2 regions of the Pseudoalteromonas sp. SG43-1 genome follow, and region 2 is predicted to be linked to the other one. Evidence: riboswitches for the same ligand, from Rfam matches in the RefSeq annotation. Region 2 holds a riboswitch; the other holds the start of a gene.
The links. Region 2 has a riboswitch for lysine ahead of dapA (4-hydroxy-tetrahydrodipicolinate synthase). Riboswitches for the same ligand answer to the same signal wherever they lie in the genome.
Positions count from the first base shown of each region.

Region 1: linked by a shared signal. The riboswitch ahead of lysC (lysine-sensitive aspartokinase 3) and the one ahead of dapA (4-hydroxy-tetrahydrodipicolinate synthase) in region 2 are both predicted to bind lysine.

Region 1 is NZ_JACJFD010000045.1:5,881-9,300, forward strand. Features, by position in the region: gene H5159_RS20060 (4'-phosphopantetheinyl transferase superfamily protein) at 1-501, shown strand, start outside; gene lysC (lysine-sensitive aspartokinase 3) at 548-1,939, opposite strand; lysine riboswitch at 2,015-2,187, opposite strand; gene nhaD (sodium:proton antiporter NhaD) at 2,289-3,420, opposite strand, start outside.
Region 2 is NZ_JACJFD010000027.1:42,125-45,544, reverse strand. Features, by position in the region: gene H5159_RS16815 (YdiU family protein) at 1-801, opposite strand, end outside; gene H5159_RS16810 (DNA-3-methyladenine glycosylase I) at 810-1,508, opposite strand; lysine riboswitch at 1,700-1,900, shown strand; gene dapA (4-hydroxy-tetrahydrodipicolinate synthase) at 2,091-2,975, shown strand; gene H5159_RS16800 (2,3,4,5-tetrahydropyridine-2,6-dicarboxylate N-succinyltransferase) at 2,991-3,420, shown strand, end outside.

The DNA of each region.
Region 1 (3,420 bases), on a different contig from region 2:
GTACCCCTTAATAAAATGAGTACCGAATTTGACGAAGCAAGCTCAAAACTGCAAATACACGTAGATGGTGATGTTATTAATACCTGTATTTCGCACTCGCATGGTTTGGTTGGGGTGGCGCTAAATTTTGATAAAAGTGAGTTTGGTTTTGATATTGAAAAAGTAAACCTAAAGCGCCCGTATGAAAAGCTTGCTAAGCATTTTTATCATAATGATGAAATTTCACTTATTACCGAGCCCACTAATACCCAAGCCCAAGCAGAGACGTTTTTTAGAATTTGGACACTAAAAGAGTCTCTTGCTAAAGCCACCAGCCGCCCTATTGCAAAGTTACTTAGCCCTAATGTGTTTGACGAATTACATAGTGCAAAGCTGAGTGCTTGCAGTAATCGCGTTACTGTAGTTGATAGCTGTGACAGCAATGTTTGTTTTGATGTAAGTGTGGTGCATAAAAAAAGCACCGACTGGCGATGCTTTTTATTAAATGACTTTATTAATTAATTTTGTTAAGCAACCTTACTAGTTAATTTTCCTGAATAACCGTTATTTACGCAGCAAAATCGTTTTCTAATAAACGGCTATGGATAGACTGTACTACGTTATCTGACTCAGTTTGCTCTACTAAAAAGCACAGGTTGTGCTTACTAGCACCGTGACAAATTAATCGAATGTTAAAGTCTTTTAGTACACTCATTAAGTTCATTTCGTGTTGGCGTAATTGAATCTCAGAGCCAATAAGTGCCACCAATGTTAGGTTGTTTTCTACCGAAACATGGCAAAACTCTGCAAGCTTATCTAGGCATTCTTGATCAAGCTCTGGGCGCGAGGCGTTTTGCGCGTTATCAAGGGTTATGGCTACGCTGATTTCTGATGTAGTTACCAAATCTACCGATATATTGTATTCACTCAATAGTGTAAATACGCGTGCTAAAAAGCCGCTTGCTAGTAGCATTTCTGGGCTTTTAAGCGTAAGCAATATTTGGTTTTTACGTTGCGTTACTGCGCGTATACCTGGTTGCTGCGATTTTTCGCGCTCAATCCACGTACCGCCACGCTCTGGCTCGCGGCTAGAACCTACAAACACGTTAATGTGGCTACGGCTCGCTGGTAAAATAGTTGCTGGGTGTAATACTTTTGCGCCAAAGGTTGCCATTTCAGCGGCTTCGTCAAAACTTAAGCGTGCAATAGGCGTCGCTTTTGCGCACAAACGCGGGTCGGTGCTAAAAATGCCCACTACGTCGGTCCAAATATGCACACTTTTAGCGTTAATCGCTTCAGCTAGTAATGCAGCGCTATAGTCAGAACCACCACGTCCTAGCGTTGTGGTGTGACCGTATTCGTCACTACCAATAAATCCCTGAGTTACAATTACTTGAGTGTCTAATAACGGAATTAAATGCTCTTTAGCAGCTTGCGCTGTGGCTGAAACATTGGGCGTTGCTTTGCCAAATTGGCTGTCTGTTTTAAGCACCTTGCGCACATCAAAGCGATCGGCATTTAAACCCTGTAAACGAAGTACCTGTGCAAACAAATACGACGACAAACGCTCACCAAAGCTAAGTAGCTCGTCGTGTTGCTGATCGGTTGTTAGTGGCTCTTGAGCCAATGTTTGAAATGCTTTTAGGGTTTCGTTAAAGCCAACAGCTAAATCGGCATCTAGCGATAATTCATCTAAAATAGTTTGTTGAATAGCAAGAACGCCATTTATGTGTTCTTGGCGCTCACTTGAAGTAATGCTTGATTTACACAGTGCAACTAAGTGATTAGTTACGCCGGCACTGGCGCTCACGGCAACAATACGTACGCTTTTATCTGCAACAATAATTTCGCTACAGCGACTCATCGCTTCAAAATTTGCAACACTTGTTCCGCCAAATTTGGCAACGATGTAATCTGATTTTGCGCCTGATACTGTTTGTGGCACTGATTGGGTAGTCATTTAGTCTCCTTTCGCGGTATCCAAACCGCAATAAAACAAGAAGAACTTGGCAAAGGAATGCTTGAAGATAAGTCCACTGCCAGAAGCTCTCCACCTATATTGGTGACAGTTTTGAGGATTCAGCCCCATAAACCGAAAAACAATGACGACGTACCATTATTTTCCTCGGCGAGTACTTCCCTCCTTAATGATCATCGGCTTTCGTCGCCTAACATTAAGTACCTAAGTATCGCACCTCTTCTGAATGCTTTATTAACCAGTGGCTAATAAAACAAAACCCCACTAAGTAGCGGGGCTTTGAAAGTTATCGTTTAGACGTCTAGCTGTCAAGCATTTAATAATTTATGAGTTAAATAAAACTGCCCATGTAATACGAGCCCGCATATCCAACCGTGTAACAAATTAATAAATGCAGCGATAAACGCAAGTAGCTCATAAAGGTAAGCGCTTTAACTTTACTCATGGCAATAATGCCCGCAGCCGAACCAATAATAAGCATTGAACCGCCCACACCCGTTGCATACGTAAATGACAACCAATGTTGTTGGCTCATTACTATATTGGCTTTTAATAATGCAGCGGTAAGCGGTACGTTATCGACCCCAGCTGATAATATGCCCATTAAGTAGTTTGCGTATTCTGGTGCCATTACCGTGTATAGGTCGGTAAATTTACTCAACATACCAATTTCTTTAAGTGCGCCAACAAGTAAAAGTACACCTACAAAAAACAATAATGTGTCGTATTCTATATCGCGAACAAAATCGATTATGTCTTTGTTTATGTCTTTTTTGCGCATTAAAAATTGCGCCACTAAAAACATCACTGATAAGCCAAACAAAAAGGTTAATAGAGGCGGTACGCTGTAAATTACACTCAACGTAAGTGTGCTCACTACGGTAGATAAAAATATAACAGCAATGGTTATGTCGGTTTTTTCAATGCGGGTTTTACCTGCACTAGCAAACTCAACACGCCCTTTCATACCGATAGACAGTAACGCGGCAAGCAGCATAACGCTTGCAAGTGCTGGCGCTATAAGTAGTAATAAATGAGCAATGGTTACTTTACCATCTAAAAATATCATTAGTGTGGTTACGTCACCTGTTATTAGCGATACCCCACCTGAGTTAACCCCAAACACAATAAGAGTGGCGTATTTAACGAGCTTTTTAGGTTCAAGTTTTAACGACATAACAACCGCAAGCGATATAAGCGTCGCTGTTACGTTATCTGAAATCGACGAAAACAAAAATGCAAAACCACCCACCAAAAACATGAGCTTTTTTTCGCTAATACTTTTTGGCATAACACGGTGCACAATATTTTCTATAAACCCCTTTGAATTTAAATACGCTACAAAGGTCATTGCAGCCATTAAAAATAGCCATAGCGAGGCAATTTCTAAAATATTTTCGTTTAAAAGATGTTGAATCGTATCGGGGCTTTGCCCGTGTAGGGGGTATATAAAAAGAAGAATC
Region 2 (3,420 bases):
GGTATCAAAATCAAAGCTATTCATCATGGCACACGGACCGTAATCAATGGTCTCTCCGCTAACTAGCGTATTATCTGTATTCATTACTCCGTGAATAAAGCCAACACGCATCCAGCTCACAACTAGCTTAACTTGGTTTTTAATCACAGCGCCTAAAAATGCTAAATATCGCTGCGAACCTGTATCGGTTATTTCTGGGTAGTGTCGCTCTATAGCTAAATCGGCTAAATTTTTAAGCCCTTCAACATCGCCTTGCGTCGCTAAATATTGAAACGAGCCAACACGAATATGACTAGTTGCTACACGCGTAACGATAGCCCCTGCTTGTGGCGGATTACGATAAACCGTTTCACCACTACCAACAACCGCTAAGCAGCGTGTGGTTTTAACTCCCAGCGCATGCATTGCCTCGCTCATTACGTATTCACGAATAGCAGGACCAAGTGCGCAACGCCCATCCCCTCCTCTTGAGTAAGGAGTAGCACCAGAGCCTTTTAATTGAATATCCCATAACTGGTTTTTATCATCACTAATAGCGCCCAGTAAGTGCGCTCGTCCATCGCCTAAGCGTGGTGAAAAATGTCCAAATTGGTGCCCAGAGTAACCAAGTGCTACTGCAGGAATCGCCTGTTTTTCGTTACCGCTAAAAGTGCTGGCACGCAAATCAACCGCAACGTTAATATTAAACTCTTTTGCTAAGCTCTCATTCCACAGTAATAACTGAGGAGAGGCGACACTTGCAGGGAAATCTTCTATTGCGAAGTTTTCCGCAATATCTGTGTATCTTGGCACTAATTTCATTGTAATTCCTATTGTTGCTGACTTATACCAACACGGTTGTCACCTACGCCATAAGCAACAATTAAGCTTAATTCTTGCATACTTAAGCCGCTTTGCTTTTGCATTTCGTTAAAAAAAGCTTGGGCTGCATTTAGTGACTTTTTAGTTTGTAAGCCGCCGTCTATAATTTTATGGGCACGCAAATAATTCTCTACATCGCGTGATAGTAAAAATGTATCTTTACCAAGTGCTCGCAGCGCATAAGGCCCTGTATTTCCGCCTAAACGCGAACCATGTTTTTTTAAATACGCCCACAAACCAATAATATCGTCTGTCGGCCAATTAGCGATAAACTGACTAAAACTGCCATGTTCCCCTGCTATTTCGTGGATCATGTAAGCATTTTCGGTAATTGTTTTTACTTTTTTATAGTTACGAACAATTCGCTCATCCGTTGCTTTTTGTTCCAGCATATCAGGTGGCATCATTAATAACTTATCAACGCTAAAATCCCAAAAAACCTCTCTAAAGCCTGCCCACTTATTATTTATGACTGACCAATAAAAGCCGCTTTGAAATACTTTTCGAGTAAATTCTTCAAGCCAATCGTCGTCACTTAACGTGCTTAGTTGTTTTTTAGATAGCGGTTTTGCAAGTAATAACTTAAGCATTTTTTCAGAGCCTTTTCGCTCTACCGCTCGCTTATAAATATCGCTAAATTTTTCCATACTAATTAAATACCTCACTACTTATATTGCTAGTGTACGAGAAAAGCACCTAATACGTAACCACCCCTCTTTTCGATGAATTAATCTGTATTTAGTCGCTTGACACCTAGACGGCTAAAATGCTTTAATCGCCGTAATTACCCTATTTAAATTGCACAGGTTTGTAAGTTTTACTCTACAAACAGGTGCAAAGGGCTAGAAGAGGTGCGTTATTCAGGTAGCGTATGTTAGGAGCGCAAACTCCAGCAAGCATACGTGAGGGGAATTAACGCCGAGAAGTAACCACTTTTGCGAGGTGTTTATTTCGGGCGACTAGGTTGAACCCTAGCGACTGTCACCAATAGCTGCTTATAAAAAGCAGCTTGTTAGTTTGGTGGAGAGCTTCTGGTCTTAAATATTAAGGCCGTGCGCCCTATTATTTTAAGCCCATTCGCTCTTCGAATTATTAGTTCGAACGACGTTAATGCGGCTCCTTCCATAAAGCTTTTTAACTCTTCGAATAATACCAATTGCATTAAATTAGTTATCGCTAAAATGATCACGTTTTTAATAAAATTGGTACAAATTATAAGTTCGTGAGAGATGATCAACAACTTCAATTTAAACGACTACTCACTGTGGACCGCGCTCGTTACGCCATTTGATCAACACGGCGATGTTGACTACAACACGTTAACTAAGCTGGTTAGTGATCAAGAAGCGGCACATAACGGTATTTTGCTACTTGGCAGTACGGGCGAAGGTTTAGCACTAACGCTAAAAGAACAACAAGCCATTGTTGAGCACGTATGCCAGCTAAAACCAACAGTACCACTCATGGTAGCTGTGGGCGGTAGTAACTTAAAGCAACAAATTGAGTGGGTTAACTACTGTAATACACTCCCAATTCATAGCTTTTTACTTGGCTCACCGCTTTATGCAAAGCCTGGCGCTATAGGTCAAACTCATTGGTTTGAAAGCCTACTAAATGCAAGCGCTCATCCATGTATGCTTTATAACGTACCCGGTCGAAGCGCTGTTAGCATCCCAGCGGCAACAATTCAAAACTTACAAAACAATAAAAATTTATGGGCGTTAAAAGAAGCGAGCGGCAGTATTGCTCAGTTTGAAGCTTACCGCCAAGCGGCGCCTAATTTAGCTATTTTTAGTGGCGACGATGCGCTAATGCCTTATTTTGCTCAAGCTGGCGCAAAAGGTTTGGTGTCGGTAGCTGCAAACGCATGGCCTGAACAAACTCACGAGTTTGTTAAGCGCAGTTTAAGTGGTCAACACCCTAATTTATTTGCCCAGTGGTCAAGCGCTATTAATAGCCTATTTGCTGTCGCAAACCCTATTCCCGTAAAGGTACTGATGCATTTGCAAGGCCGCTTAAGCAGCCCGCAACTTCGTCCACCTTTAACACATCTTGAGTTAACTCAAACCGATTGCATTACAACTGCAAACAACACCATTTTATCTTGGCATTAAATACAGGTTTTTATAATGAGCTGGTTAGAACTATTAAATAATTTAGAATCGGGCGCAGTACGCGCTGCATCACAAAACGAAAGCGGCCAATGGCAAGCTAACGTAGAAGTAAAGCAAGGCATTTTAGAAGCCTTTAAAAATGGCACTAATACTGAATTTGCAGGCGGCTTTGTTGATAAACATAACCTAGCTCCGCAAGAATTTAGTACTGATGATGGCGTCCGTATGGTACCAGGTGGCTCAAGTGTTCGCCGTGGTGCTTATGTTGCTAAAGGCACGATTATTATGCCACCAGCGTATGTAAACATTGGCGCATATATCGACGAAGGCACAATGGTAGATAGCCACGCATTGGTGGGTTCTTGTGCACAAGTAGGTAAAAACGTACATTTAAGTGCTGCAGTTCAGCTTGGTGGTGTACTTGAGCCAATTGGTGCAAGCCCAG